DNA from 2 places in the Cytobacillus sp. C11.1 genome. Region 1 is predicted to be linked to the other one. Evidence: riboswitches for the same ligand, from Rfam matches in the RefSeq annotation. Region 1 holds a riboswitch; the other holds the start of a gene.

Region 1 (7,921 bases):
TAACCACTAGAGTGGTAGCGCTTCATCATGCATGATAAAGGGGTTTGACAATATGAGGTGTAAATGAATTTATAAGATAGATAAAAATTTTTATAAGAGGGATAAAGTGTTCTATAGCGCAGATAAAATGGTTTATAAGAAAGAAAAAGTGTCCTTCAAGGGAAAAAAATGAATGGCAGAAATAGTCCAAAGAAGTCTCCGAATAGATACAGAAAGAGGGACAAGGAACCTGTCCCCCTGTCCCATTCTCCTAAAAAAAGGAGATTCAAAACTCCATTAACAAAATAATGTTTACTATAAAATACTATTGAGGAAATAAATGGAAAAATATAAAATATATTTAGTAGGTCTTTATTCATAATAGGAGGGGAAATAGTGGGGAAAAAGAGATATCGGCTATTAATATTTATTTCGTTGTTCTTAGGATTAATATTATTTTCATCTACTAGTTTTGCGGTAGAGGGTAAAGAAAAATTAACAAAGGGTATTGAACAAAGGGTTGAGAGTTTAGAACTCCTTTTTGCTAATCTGAAAGAAAGCGTTTCTGGGCAGGCAGAAGAAATTTCAAATTTGAAGGATGCTAGTTCTAACAACTATAGGGACATGGAAGAACTAAGCAAAACAGTTGTTAGTCAATCCAATGAAGTTTTTGAATTGAAAAAAACAGTGGAAGACCAAAATAAATTAATCGGAGAACTAACAGAGAAAGTTTCAACATTAATGTCTGAGGTTGAAGGATTAAAGGGGCAAGAAGGTGGTTCTGAAGAGTTGCCTGATAACACCTTTGTGGTTAAAGGTAAAGTAACTAAAGAAGATGGAACTCCAGTTTCTTGGGCAAAGATAAGGCTTATAGACGACGGTGGTTATTATGGAGCATCTACAGACGAGAATGGTAATTACCAAATTAATGTAAGGGAAGCTGGAACATATCCAATAATTGTTTCTGAACAGGGCTACTTTATAGGTGTGGAAAAAGAGGTAGTAGTTTCAGCTAATTTACCAGTAATATTTGATTTAGTATTAGTAGAAGGTGGAACAATTGAGGGTGAAATAGATTATACCGATGGTATTTCTGTAGGGTATGTTTCTATAAAAGTATTAGATGGTAACGGAGCATTAATTAATAGAATTAATGTAAATGCTTCAGGTTCCTATAAAATAAATGCCCCAGAAGGAACATATACTCTACTTCTTGAAGCAAGTGGAGGAAGATCTAAAACTGAAATAGTAACTGTTAAGAGAGCACAATCAATTACTCAGAACTTTTTTTTAGCAGAATAGGTGGACGCATTACACAAAAAAAGGAAGCAAAACTTCGATGAGTTTTGCTTCCTTTTTTGTGCTTATTATTTATAAACTTTAATCGTTACTGTCTGGCGTCCCCAATTGATAGCGCGCTGCTTGTTGGAGATGAATACATCGATTTTGTTTCCTTTTACAGCTGATCCTTTATCAGCGGCAATGGCTTCACCATAGCCTGGCACATAAACCTTTGATCCAAGTGGAATGACGTTCGGATCCACTGAAATAACTTTAATATATGGGTTTTTCTTAAGGTTGATTCCTGTATAGGTAATGCCGCTGCAGCCTGCACAGCTGGCAGTATAAGCTGTCGCTTGAACCGTGATTTCTTTATAGCTTGCTGATTTTGCAGCAGTTGCTTTTTTAGTAGTAGTGGTTGTTGTTGTTTTAGCAGGTGCTTTAACTTTTAGAACCTGCTTAGGTCTAATTGTATCTGATTTTAATTTATTCCATGATTTAATTTGATTGACGGTAACGTTGTTCTTTTTAGAGATAGACCAGAGAGTATCGCCTTTTTTAACCTCGTAGGTAGTATTTCCAGCGGCGAAGGTGGCGTCAGAAAATCCAAATAATAGAAAAGCAGCAGTGCTTGCAGTTAATAATATTTTCTTTAGCATTGTATTCTCCTTTATGTTTCCTTCATAGGATTATATTAACAGTGGAAGATGACAGCCAGGTTTCAGAATTACTCTATTTTTATTACAGAAATAATATGTTATTTCATAGTTTTGTAATAATAGAGGTTCGTTTTGGTAATTAGAGGTTTTGATGTAACTGAAAGAAGCTCATATGTTTATATTAAAAAATCCTGGCTGCCAGAATCACAACTGGTTATCCGGATGGGACCTTCAAGCCTGACCGGCAGTTAATCCGCTCCGACTTCTCAGCTTTTATGGCAAGGTCGCTAGGAGAAGAATTTAAAATTAAATAATGACGAAAGATTTACCTAAAAAAGCCCTTCTCAAACGAGAAGGGCTTTTCATATACAAATGTTTATTTTTATATTCAAAGGCACCGGCTTTTCCAGGGCCGATGCCTTAGGGCGATGGTTGGTCTTGGTAACCCATAATGGTTTACCAACCAAAGCCTTACCGTACTTTATTTATAACATTGCTTGTCAAATGGCGTCGATAGTTCATACTAATTATTTTATTTACAGATTTTCCACTATGTTGGTCATACGGATACAGTCTAAGTTCCTATAAATCCGGCGTAATCCTGCTTTTGGACTTCATGGGAGATTTTGCCTCATCCTGGTTATTTGCACCTAACCCAATGGGTTTTTAAGTTAGTAAATTTGTTAAAGAAAACTCTCTCTGAGATCGGGAGGGTTTTCTTATTTTCCAAAATAGGTTCTTTTTATCTAAATTCGACAAAATCTTGTATAATAAAATAGTCCTATTAAATGGAAAATAAGTTAATTAAAGGAGAAAACTAGTGGAAGGATTTAGATGGAAGATTAGGTTATTGATATGTATTGCTTTTTTATTAATGGTATTTGCAAAAGGGGTATCTGCCGAGGAAAAGGGATTCTGGGGTGTGGCCCAGGAAAATGCAACTGTTTACGATCTGATTGATGGCAGGCAGGTAGCAATAGGAACTCTATTAAAAGGAAAAACCTATCAGGTTCTCAATGAAGATGAAAGCAATTACTATATTCCGTTTGGGAATGGTGCGGGAACGGTTAAGAAAAGTTTAATCTTAAAAGCAGTCACCAAAAGTGCCCAGCCATCAAAAGTCATACAGAAGAATTCCAATGAAGCTATCATCACAAAAACGGCTTCAGTTATCTATGACCGGACGGATAAAGCAAAGAAGGGCATTGGGATCGTCAATAAGAATATCCGTTATCCCATCTTGAAAAAGGCAGGGGACTGGTACACCGTTCAAGTGGCCGGACAGACAGGGTATATTCATAAGATGAATGTATACGAAGATCTTGGCGTTCCTGTATTAATGTATCATCATATGCTGGAGGAGCCGGAGAAGACTCCATTTAAATCGAATGCAATGGTTATTAAATCATCAGAATTTCAGCTACAAATGGATTATTTGAAGAAAAATGGCTGGAGAACAATCCTTCTGGGTGATCTGGAACGATATTTGCAGCATGAACAAAACCTGACAGGCAGGGTGGCGGTCATTACGTTTGATGATAATTATACGTCTTTGATGAAGTATGCTTATCCCATTTTAAAAGCCAACAGCCAAAAAGCAGTTTCGTTTGTGATTGGCGGAAAAACGAAGACGTTCGGGCAGCCATGGGATCCGCAGACGCTGCAATATATGGGATATAAAGAGATGCTTGAGACCATGGATATATTTGATTTTCAGCATCATACGCAAGGGATGCACTTACGAGAGAGTGATAGCAGGGTTCCATATTTGCTGTCCAGGGGCCAAGAGGAAATCGAAGCAGACCTTTTAAAAGGCATGCAGCATATTGGAAAGGTTTATGAGGATCCTGCAAGAATCAGATATCTGGCTTATCCGTGGGGACAATATAATGAAACAACGATTCAAGCCGCAAAAGCTGCTGGCATTCGCCTCGCCTTTACAACCGAGACAGGCAATGTGCTGCTTGGAGATCATCCCTACAAACTTAAACGGCAGGGAATTGGGCCTTATCATACTTTTGAAGATTTTATCAGAAAAATAGAAGGGACTTACTAAACTAAACTTTTTATCTAGGTATTTATGTCTGATAATTGTTAAATAATATCGAATATTGTTGAAAATGCAGGACAAAAGTTTTATGATTATAGTAATAGATATTGAAAAAGGCAAACTTATTGAAAGATAAGGACGCAAAGCCGCGAGTCTAAGGCCAGAAGGCTACGATCGTCGGGCTGCCAATTGATTGGAACGGATCCTGTTAATTCAAATGAAAGAGTCCGCCAATCTTTGGCGGGCTTTTAAACTCATATTTTTATAGAAAGCTGGGATTAAGTTGAAGGTGTATTATGGTTCAGTGGAATACTTTGAAAGAGAGATCATTCAGTATCTTTCAGAGGACAGGGATCAAAAGGAGCTGTCGGCAATTGCCTCCATTCTTGAAGGAGAGCTTTTGCACGACTTTATTTGTGATGAAAGGCTCCGGGAGGAATGTCTGGAGAATTTGGAATGTGCGTATAACAAGGTAAATCACCAGTATCGGGAAAACTCTACATTTGAGGCATTATGTGTGTAAAAAGATGTGCAGTCAACGGGCTGCCATCTTTTTTTGTCCCCAACAAACCGCCTACGGCAAAGGTTTCAATGAATTTACTAATATTAGTTTCACAAGAAATGATTTCCATATTTTACAACAAGCTTTTTTTCTGAAAATCTATTAATATTTATTTGATAAATATTAAGGAGGAACGTACTTGCAGCGGGCTTTTAAGGTGGTTTTAACTTTAATTCTTTTGTTGTCCATTCCGGTGCCGTCTTACAGCAATAAAGCAGAAGGGGCGACTTTGTTCCCTGATGTGACCAGTTTCCGTGAAGAGATTATCTTTTTAACTGAAAGAGGGATCATTAGCGGTTATAAAAACGGAAACTTTGGGCCAGATGATCCAATCAAACGGATTCAGGCTGTGCAAATGATTTTAAGGGAGTTGGGTGTTCCGGTTGGAGACGCGCCAGATCCTGGTTTTACGGATGTAGTCCCGGGAAGCCCTGGGTATGATGAAATTGCCAAAGCGACAGAGCTTGGCATTATCTCCGGAAAAGGGGATGGGACGTTTGATCCCCATGGGAAGCTGACAAGAGGCCAGATGGCAATCATCCTGGTCAATGCCTATAATCTGATGGGCACGTATTATACAGGCTTCAAGGATGTAGGTCCTTCCGCGAAGACCTATCCGTTCATTCAGTCGATAGCTGCCCACAGTATTACGGCAGGCTATACAGATGGAACCTTCCGTCCGAATGAAATTATGAAAAGAGCCCATTTTGCTGCATTCATGGCGCGCTTTTTAAATGAGAATTTTAAGCCGTTCAACATGACAACGGCGCCTGTACGCAGTACTGAAGATATTGCGATGCATGAGCAAAGCGTAGTGATGGTTGAGCTGTATGATGAATTCGATGAACTGGTCTCCCAGGGCAGTGGATTTATTGTGGCCAACCAGCTGGTTGCGACCAACTTCCATGTGATTGCTGGCGGATCATACGCGATAGCGGTAACGGCAGATGGAGACGAAATCGAGCTTGAGGGAGTCGTCGAATACGATGAATACCAGGATATCGCGATTTTAAAACCAGTAGACCGAATCGGTTATCCTTCCCTGCCTTTAGCCAGCTTTAGTGCAGTGAAAAAAGGGGAAAAGGCAGTCGCGATCGGCAGTCCATATGGCCTGCAGAACACGATTTCGGAAGGGATTGTATCCGGGAAGCATGTCTTTGAAGATGAAATGGGACAATCAAAAGTAATTCAGACAACAGCGGAAATCACTTTCGGAAGCTCAGGCGGTCCCCTTTTAAATATGAAGGGCTTTGTCATGGGTGTTAATTCATTTGGCTATGAAGACTTGAATTTTGCCGTTTCTACTGATTACGTCAATGAAATGACAGCAGATTATAAGCCGGTCGATTTTAAACAGATTCCTGTAGAAAGCTTTGTGGATATGCCATATGAGGAAGAATGGGATGAGGAAGAGGTAGATGAGAACCGTCCGGATCCGATTGATTTGGAGCCTATTCAGGGAACGAAGCAAACGCTGTCTGATATGTTCCTGGATGCGGTACATGATCCGGAGCTCCCTGTTATTTATGGCATTAATGAAAGCGGCGCATTAATATCGGTTAACTATGAAACGAAGAGCATTAAAAGACTTCCGTTCAGTCTGCCGGCAGAAAGCATTTTTTATGCGAATGGCGAGCTTTATGTCACCCTGTTAAAAGGGGAGCACAGCTCCTATTGGTGGGAAGAAGACCAGGAGGGTGCGGTAGCGATCGTTGATCCTGCTGCGTTCCAGATTAAGAAGTATTTTGATATTAATATAGATCCTTACGATATTGTGGCGGATGATCACTATTTCTATGTTTCATCCGGTTCGGGCCAATGGACCAATCTAATGAGCTTTGATAAGGAAACCGGCACAAAGGTGTCATCCCAGATGATCTACGAGCAAAGTGAAATCTATATGCATCCAAACAAAAATCAAATATATGCAGTCGATCCAAATACTGTGAGCCCAATGGATACCGAAGTATTTGCCATTCAGGATGGCATGATTTCACCAAGCTATGATTCACCTTACCATGGAGAATACGACTTGAATCCAAATATGAAAATATCTCCGGATGGACGCTTTCTATTCAATAGTGCGGGAGCAATTTTCAGATCATCTCCGCTAAAGACGGCTAATATGCAGTTCTATACCGATCTTGGCACTCCTTTTTATGATGTTTCTTTCAATACGGACCTGACAAAATTTTACCTGGCAATTGGTGACCGTGTTTATGTCTATGATTATGAGAGCTTTGAGCTTATTAAAACCTATAGCATGAGCGGTGAAGGCTATTTCCTATTCAACCACAAAGGCAGCCTGGTCGTTCTGGGAGAAGAACAGTCACCAACAACCGGTGTATGGAAAACGTTTATTATGAAATCGGATAATGTGCAGTAAGGTAAAAGGCAGAGGGGTTCTCTGCCTTGTTTTTTTGCAGTCAGGGCCTCTTAAAAGGTTATGTGCTTTATATTTTTTTACACTAGTAATCAACTTGTCCATACAGATGAACTCCTCCTTGCATAAAGTAGTAATTATAACTCTAAGGAGGAATATTCTTGAGAAAGAAACTTTTAACTACTAGCTCGGAAAGTTTAATGGAAGATTCATATCCTTACCAGCTGTATCAAAAGGCAAAAAAGTTTGGCGGCTGGAATCCTCGGCATATCAATTTTTCACAGGACCAGAAAGACTGGAAAACATTATCTAGTAAACAAAAAGACTGGATTCTAAAACTTCTTGCGCAATTTCAGGGTGGGGAAGAAGCGGTTACCATTGACTTGCTCCCATTGCTTTGGGTGGTTGCGGGAGAAGGAAGGCTGGAAGAGGAGATGTTCCTCACTACCTTTTTAAGCGATGAAGCTAAACATACTGAATTCTTTCGCCTGGTGTTAAATGCTATTGGTGAAAAAGGCGATCTTTCCCACCTGCATTCTGAATCCTATCGCAGATTATTTTATGAAATTCTCCCCGAAACAATGGAGCGGCTATGGCATGATCAAACCCCAGAGGCAATAGCTGACGCAGCGACAGTGTACAATATGTTTGCTGAAGGAGTATTAGCTGAAACCGGATATAAGTCATTTTACGATGGACTGCAGATGCTCGGTAAAATGCCTGGACTTCTAGAGGGAATTGGCTACTTAAAGAAAGATGAATCAAGGCATATTGCATATGGAACCTATCTTCTTCAGCGCTTGATTTGTGAACATCCTCATCTGTTTGACAGGGTGGTTAAGAAGCTTGAGGAATTGGCGCCTCTTGCTATTTCTTTAAATGCAGAGGGACTTGTTGGGGATGGGGAAAAAGTAAATGAATACAGATCTGAAATAAAGAAATACTCGGAAAAACAGCTTATGGCAAGAATTGAGATTCTTGCGCGGGCAAAGGGACAGACAATCGAT
Region 2 (7,921 bases), 1.1 Mb from region 1:
TTTTTCACAACGACAATCGCATGGAAGCCTTCCATATCCAGGAGTTTCCGATCTTCTGCATTCGGTTCCTCCACTGTAAATTCCTTTTTCGCAAAACTGATTTTTTTCCTTAGCTCTCCTTCAATATAGGAAAAAATAGAGCTTTGGCATATTTCCTCAGTTAAGCCGGGTACATATTTTTCGATTAAAAAATCTTTGTCCAATATGATTCTTTCATCTTCAATTTTTCTGATACGGAAGACTTTCCAGACTTTTTCATTTTTTTCAACATGAAGATGCTTCATCGTCTCAGAATCTGGCTGAGTTAAGGAAAAACTATCTACAATCGTATCTGCCCGCTGGCCCATTTTCCCAGCCAGCTCTTTAAAGCTTACCAAGCCTGAAATGGGAAATTGAAGTTTTTTCAAATCAAGGACTATCGAGCCCTTGCCGCGGATTTTCTGGATAAACCCGTTTTGCGCAAGCAAATTCAAGGCCTTTCGAATAGTTTCCCTTGAAGTTGAATACATCTCAGTCAATTCATTTTCTGATGGCAGAATTGATCTGGCAGGATACTTGCCATTTTGAATTTGCTGGGCAAGCTCCTCATATATTAATAAGTATTTATTTCTCATTTTCATCACCGTTTAGTCCTGTTTTATCCCCATTCTACCATTTTTTTAAGAGCTGTATCCTGCAGACCGGTATTTACTTGTTAGTCAGCTGTATAAAATACCAGCCGCCTTCTGTTACAACAGGCTTAAAGGTTTTTATTTTTAAATTTAATTCTTTCGCCATATGGCCGATATCCTCCTCTGTCGGGGTCGGATATAGATTTTCAAAAGCGGAGAAGAAGCTATTAAAAACACTTGAAAAGGCTTCTCCTTTTTTGGGGTGGAGTATGGGAGTAATGATTGTTATTGAACCATTTCGGCTGAGCCAGCTTTTCAAACGGGATAAAAGCTGCTTGCGATCCTGAGGCTCGATATAGTGAAGCAAATTGTTAATCATAATCAAATCTGCCTCATATTCAGGCGTATAATCATAGAAATCGGAAGCGATGATGTTAATATTTTGGTAGTCCCGGCAATTATTTTGGGCCGATTCGGCCACTTCTTCATTAATCTCTATTCCTGTCAGGTCAGCATTGGGAAACTTTTGGCTGATCCTGGTCAAATAGCCTCCTTCTCCACAGCCAATGTCAATAATCCGCCTTATCTTGTTTTTACGGATTGTTTTTAAAAGCCGGGGCAGGGCGAGCTGTTCAAGAAGTGAGGAGGTTCTCGCAACTGTTTGCCCATGTTCTTCATGGTTAAAAATGTTTCTCTTATTAGAACGAAGCAGTTCCGGATATGAAAGCAGTGTTGGGATATGAACCTCCATCATTTCTTTCAGAATGATCCCTGTGGACCTAGGATTATCCGGTGTCGAGGGCAGACTGAATTTGGAAGCTGTTTTAATTTTATCCTTCCCTTTCTTTTTTAAATGGCGGATGGCCAGTCCCACCTCCACCCATCTTAAAAGCAGCTCTTCCTGCAGATTCCTGCTTGATGCCACTTCTTTAACTGTCCTCCATTTCCTGAACTGTGAAAAAAGGTCAAGCTCGAAGCCTACATAAGCATGCCAGCTATACAGAAACGGCTGGTTTTTTTTCATCCAATTCCTTGCTTTGAGTAAACGTACATATTCCTTTATCATCTTTGTCCAACCTTCTTTCAGCTTTTCCAAGGATAGTCGTCTTTATCTGTGTAAAAGTAATTCCTTTTTGCATTCGAGGAAAGGCCTCTATTTCTTGCAGGCAGCACTCCCGCCTGTACAAAACGGTCCAATGCCGATTCGGACCAGTACCCAAGCCCGGAGACATTCAGCATTTGTTTAAATTGAAGTGTCTTGTCCCTTTCAATTTGCTTCAATCCTTTCCGGCGAATTCCAGTAATGAATCGGTTGGAATAGGAGTAAACCAAAGCGGATAAGTGGCTGAGGCTGATCATTTTTTCAGCCCGCGGCTTTCGGACTTTTTCATACCACTTCAGCCTGCCGGGTGAAATTCTCCCGGTTGAATACATACTTTCATACAATTCCCCAAGGATATCAGCATCCTGGATGGCCATATTCATCCCCTCGCCGGCCATTGGATGAACCGTATGGGCGGCATCACCCAATATTGCGTACCTGCCATTCACATATTTATCAGCATAAAAAGCTGTCGGAATCATTAGCTGAATATCACTCCAATCCTTTAGCCTCGTTACGTACCCCTTCAAGTCCGGAAAAAGCTCCAGATAGTTTTGATGAAAATGGTCTATCCCCTTTGCGTGAAACTCCTTATAACTCCCCTTTGGAATCAGGTAGACAGACCTGACCTTAGCTTTGGGCAGCGGAAATAAACCAAGGAACCGTTCATCTTTTGAAATGATTTTTCCTTCATCCAGCGATTGAGGCCTTGGAAAAGTGACAGTCAAAAAATGATGGTTATAATCTATTTTTTTAATTTTGCTATTCATTTCTTTTCTGGTAATAGAGTTCCTGCCTTCTGCACCGACGTAGAAATCAGCCATTACAGAGAGCCTTTCCTTCCTATTCTTCCTCTCTACTATTAAACGCCCATCACAATAGCCTTTTCCGAAAGCGCCGGATAAGTACTGAAAGTTCGGATACTGCAGTGCCTGGCTGAGGAGAATTCTCTTCAGCTTTTCATGTTCGATCATAACGGCATAATCATAGTCTCCCGGCAGTATTCCATAGTCCATAAAAAACTCATTTTTTCCTTCCTCAAAGGCAATCCTGGAAAAAGAATAACCATTACATTGAATCTCTTTCAGAACATGAAGCTTCTCGAAAATTTGCAGGCTCTTCGGCTGCAGGAGCTCTCCTTTGTAAATGGAAGATGGCTCTTCAAGCTTTTCAATTACCATTACATCTATCTTCGACCTGGCAAGCTTCAGCCCGAGCGTCAATCCTCCAATCCCTCCTCCGACAACAGCTACCTCGGTATTCAAGGACATACTTCGCACCACCTTTGCCCTTTATTTATCCTCCTTTTTAAAAAGCAAAACCAATGGATATGCTGATATTACAGTGTTTGGAAAATTTTTATAAACCGTTCTAACGAAAAAAGGAGTATGATTAGGGAAGGCACCTTTATTTTCAAATTCCTATTTAATAGATAAAATAGAGACATACGAAATAATCTTTGATCCATCAAGGACAATCTATATAGCATTTAATTTGGAGGCATTTCTATGAGAGAAATAACTGTAGAACAATATATTCAAATGGATAAGGCAGTTCCGGTTGATGTAAGGTCTCCAATTGAATTTGAGGAGTGCAGCATTCCAGGAGCTGTGAATGTACCGCTTTTCACCAATGAAGAACGCGTGGAAATTGGTACTCTTTATAAAAAAGAGGGCTCTGATGCTGCTAAATGGAGAGCGATGGAAATGGTTTCACCCAAAATCCCATCCATGCTCGGGAAAATTCGGGACCTGAAAAATGAGGGCTACCAGCCTGTTATCTACTGCTGGCGCGGCGGCATGCGCAGTAAATCTGTAGCCACCTTTTTAACCTATGCAGGCGTGTCTTTCCCTCGTTTAGTTGGGGGATACAGAGCCTACAGGCAATATATTCTTGAAAACACAGCTGAGTTAATTCCAGATCAATCAGTTGTTTTGCACGGCATGACTGGCGTGGGAAAAACGGATGTACTGAAGGTATTAAACGAGAGAGGTTATCCTGTTATAGACCTTGAAGAAATGGCGGGACACCGAGGCTCGATTTTCGGCTCGTTTGGAATGGGTGAGGGCAGCAGCCAAAAAACCTTTGATGCGCTGCTGTATCAAGCACTTTCAGAGGTTAAGGGGTCTCCATATATCATTATGGAAGCAGAGAGCAAGCGAATCGGCAAGGTCGTTCAGCCAGATGAACTGCTGGATACGAAGAAAACAGGTATTCACATCGATATGTATGCAGGTATGGAGTCCCGTGTTCAGCGTATTCTCAGGGATTATGTTGAGCCCTATCAAAAGGAAGAATGGTTCAAGCCTAAAGTAAGCGAAAGCCTTATATTTATAAAAAAAAGACTCAAGGATCATGATATTCGTGCCCAGCTTGATGGAGCTGTTGAAAAAGAAAACTACCCACTGTTCATTAAGCTATTATTGGAACACTATTATGACCCCCGCTATGCCTTTAAGCAGCATGACTATGAAGGGCAGTTCCATCATGTTAACGCTGATGATGTTGAAGCAGCAGCTGAAAAAGTCATCAAAATCATTGAAACACAAAATGCTCCCGTCCTGTGACGTGGAGCATTTATTATAAAACTATCTATATAATTTGGTTATTGCTGTGGTATGATAATAACATTGAACAAATCGTTCTTTATATGGAACCTTTCTGTGAATTCTGCTATAATCATATTACATACAATAATAAGGTGTGTGAGATACAATGATCGGTGATCGTGTTAAAAAACTTCGCCAGGAAAAAAGAATGTCTTTATCAGAGCTTGCTGAACAGGCTGGTGTGGCCAAGTCTTACCTAAGCTCTTTAGAACGCAACCTGCAGACAAACCCATCCATTCAATTCCTTGAAAAAATTGCGGCCGTTTTGAATGTCCCAGTTGACCATTTAATCCATGAGCAAATAAACAAGGACGAGCTCGACACAGAATGGATGAAAATCGTAAAGGAAGCGATGGAATCCGGTGTTTCCAAAGAGCAATTCCGCGAGTTTTTGGATTTTAATAAGTGGAGAAGCGAACAGAAATAAAAATTTATAGAGCCTGAAATTTTTCAGGCTCTATTTATAAAAAACCCTTTACCATCACCTATAAAATTTGGTTTTACCGGGCCTTAGTTAAAACTTCCTTCACTTCATTTTTATGTAGAAATTCACGGATTTCCTCTTTTTCAAGGCCTAAGTTTTTTGCTTCCAAGATCAGCTGCATCCATTCCATATCAATTCCATCCATTTTTAAACCTATTGCCGCCACAACTATTCCCCCCAAAATACTATCGTATTCCAGGCAATCCAGCCATCCTAGTATTTCCCCTAATACCTTAGACCTGTGACTTTGCGTCCTCACCTTTCAATGAGTTTGCCTTTTTCTGTACCTTTTTACTTATCTTTTTCCTAATAAATGTATTCTACTATCATGATATTGATAATGTTGTCATAATATGTCAGCATCCTGCCTTTTTTAAAATATTTAATTAACTTATAATTCGACATATTCTTTTTAAATACTAGGTGCACTGGCCTAAATATTAAATGAGTTTTTCAAGACTTTGCCACTTCTAATAAAAAGATGTTACATATAGTCGAATTCTTTTTTTGTATAGTAAGAAAGTCCAATCCTTTTTTTAAAATTTTCATTAATTTGCTTAAATGAATTTTTTAATGGCTTATTCTTTCTGTAAATGACATGGATCGGCTCCATCGTCATGGCATCCAAAAAATCATTTTCAGTTAAATCATTTCCGCAGCAAGGACAGTGCCAATGCCCAATTTCACTGCTGCTGAAGGATGGGCTATCGCATTTATCACAGTTCTTTTGATACATAGAGCACCACCTAAAAACCTCCGTTCAGAATATTTAAGCTAAAATTAAAACAGAAATGAAATACTAGTCCTTTATAACGAACAGGTAATCTGAGTATAGTTCATATTATCTATTTTGCAAAATTCTAAAAATGGCTGTTTTTTCTCTAAAAAGAACACTTTTTGTTCTATTACTCTAAATACCTTCGTTTATCTCACTATTCCTTACTTTTTATTGAACGAAATGTTCGTTATAATGAATATATATATATATTTTTTTATAAGGAGCATTATGCCTATGGTAGGTAGACGCATTAAAAATTTGAGGATCAAAAGAGGGTATTCTATTAATGAACTCTCCGAAAAAGCCGAGGTATCCAAGTCTTATTTAAGCTACATTGAAAGAGGCATCCAAAAGAATCCCTCTTTGCAGGTACTATCAAGAATAGCAAAAACGCTTGATGCCAATCTTGAGGATTTATTGGAAGAAAATAAAGATATGATAGCCGATCTAACATCCCTGGATGAGGAATGGGTCAGCCTAGTAAGGGAGGCTATACGGCAGGGGATTACGAAGGCAGACTTTTCCTATTATTTAGAGTTTATTAAGTTCAAGAAAATGAATGAAGGGAAAGGATGATTGCTTTAATTTATGACGTACCCGCAGCGTCCTCCTCTATCTTTTAAACAGAACGGGCGGCTTATGTTGCTTAAATGAAAAAGCCAAGCCTATCATTAGCAGATAAAGCCTGGCTTCTCTTTCTTATTTATTATTCAGGCTGACGGCAATTTTAGAGCCAACCTCCGCATTATTCTTTACCAATGCAATATTGGCAGTCAGACTCGTACCTTCTGTTAATTCTTTTACCTTACCTAATAGAAACGGTGTTACTTTTTTACCAGCGATATTGTTTTCCTTCGCTTCTTTTAAAGCTGTTTCAATAACACTTGTAATAAATGCCTCTTCCATCGCATCTTTCTCAGGAATCGGGTTTGCAAGGACAACGCCGCCTTTTAGGCCAAGTTTCCATTTGGTACGGATCATTTCTGCCGCTTCCTCCGCACTGTCTACACGGTAATTTACGTTAAAAGGACTCGTGCGTGTATAGAATGCCGGCAAAACATCTGTTTCAAATCCAACAACCGGGACGCCATGCGTTTCCAAGTATTCAAGGGTTAATCCAATATCCAGGATGGATTTTGCCCCTGCACAGACAACAGCAACATTAGTTTGAGCCAGTTCCTTAAGATCTGCTGAAATGTCCATGGTGGTTTCTGCCTCGCGGTGTACCCCGCCAATTCCGCCTGTCACGAAGACTTCAATCCCTGCCAGCTGTGCGCAGATCATCGTAGCTGCTACAGTTGTTGCACCATTTCTCTTTTTCGCCACCAAAAATGGCAGGTCACGTCTGCTTGCCTTTTCTACATCCTTGCTTTGGGCCAGAAACTCCAGCTCTTCATCAGATAAACCGATTTTGATTTTCCCATTTAAAATCGCAATGGTTGCAGGCACCGCTCCATTTTTACGAATAATTTCTTCGACCTCTTTTGCTGTCTGAACGTTCTGCGGGTATGGCATACCATGTGAAATAATCGTTGATTCCAATGCAACAACCGGTTTATTTTCTTTCTTTGCTTTCAAAACTTCTTCTGAGTACTCGAGCCAATTTTCTAACATGATGTCACAATCTCCTTAGTTAAAATATTGTTTGAAGGTTTCCTGTAAGCGTGTATTATTAAGGTTTGGATTAACGGTTTCAAGTGATTGCAGCGCTAGCATTGAGCAGGCAATGCCAATTTTACAGGCATCCTCGGTATTCAAACCCTTCATATGAGCAAAAATAATTCCTGCTACAAGTGAATCTCCAGCACCTGTCACATCGGCAATTTTCACCTTTGGAGGTAGCAATACGCCCGCCTCTCCTTTGTTTGTAAAATAAATCAGCCCTTTATCACCCCGGGTAATGACAATTTTTTCCGCCCCTTTTTTCATCATTTTTTCTGCCGCTTTAAAAAAGTCTCCCTCACTGCTGATTTCCATCCCTGCCAAGGCCTCTGCCTCGTTTTTGTTAGCAATCAGCCAGGTAACACCATTCAGGTTCTTCGGCAGATTTTTTATTTTCGGAGCAGATACAGGCGTGATGCAAAGAGGTATGCTCTCTTCATCACATCTGGAAATAATCTGCTTTAGAACGGGTGGAGGGAAATTCGTATCAAGTATGACCATTTCGGAAGATGCAAGGTATCCCCACTTTCTCTCTACAAACTCCGTGTTGACGCTTTCATAAATAGACATATCTGCAAGAGCCACGGCCATTTCCCCTTCTTGGTCTAACACTGCCGTGTAAGTCCCAGTGGTAAGCCCTGACAAGGACAGAGAAGGTGTGATATCAACAAAAGC

The links. Region 1 has a riboswitch for cyclic di-GMP ahead of AC3ZVC_RS05885 (hypothetical protein). Riboswitches for the same ligand answer to the same signal wherever they lie in the genome.
Region 2: another riboswitch for cyclic di-GMP. It lies ahead of AC3ZVC_RS00595 (anti-repressor SinI family protein); the one in region 1 lies ahead of AC3ZVC_RS05885 (hypothetical protein).

Annotation. Positions count from the first base shown of each region.
Region 1 covers NZ_CM176935.1:1,164,501-1,172,421, forward strand. Annotated here, with positions in the region: gene AC3ZVC_RS05865 (carboxypeptidase-like regulatory domain-containing protein) at 376-1,281, shown strand; gene AC3ZVC_RS05870 (3D domain-containing protein) at 1,347-1,919, opposite strand; gene AC3ZVC_RS05875 (S-layer homology domain-containing protein) at 2,111-2,233, shown strand; gene AC3ZVC_RS05880 (polysaccharide deacetylase family protein) at 2,740-3,975, shown strand; cyclic di-GMP riboswitch class I at 4,075-4,159, shown strand; gene AC3ZVC_RS05885 (hypothetical protein) at 4,253-4,492, shown strand; gene AC3ZVC_RS05890 (S-layer homology domain-containing protein) at 4,671-6,917, shown strand; gene AC3ZVC_RS05895 (R2-like ligand-binding oxidase) at 7,076-7,921, shown strand, end outside.
Region 2 covers NZ_CM176935.1:114,255-122,175, forward strand. Annotated here, with positions in the region: gene treR (trehalose operon repressor) at 1-614, opposite strand, end outside; gene AC3ZVC_RS00575 (class I SAM-dependent methyltransferase) at 688-1,635, opposite strand; gene AC3ZVC_RS00580 (FAD-dependent monooxygenase) at 1,695-2,984, opposite strand; gene mnmH (tRNA 2-selenouridine(34) synthase MnmH) at 3,222-4,280, shown strand; gene AC3ZVC_RS00590 (helix-turn-helix domain-containing protein) at 4,429-4,749, shown strand; gene AC3ZVC_RS00595 (anti-repressor SinI family protein) at 4,823-4,972, opposite strand; cyclic di-GMP riboswitch class I at 5,002-5,092, opposite strand; gene AC3ZVC_RS00600 (hypothetical protein) at 5,291-5,542, opposite strand; gene AC3ZVC_RS00605 (helix-turn-helix domain-containing protein) at 5,819-6,160, shown strand; gene AC3ZVC_RS00610 (pseudouridine-5'-phosphate glycosidase) at 6,284-7,198, opposite strand; gene AC3ZVC_RS00615 (carbohydrate kinase) at 7,214-7,921, opposite strand, start outside.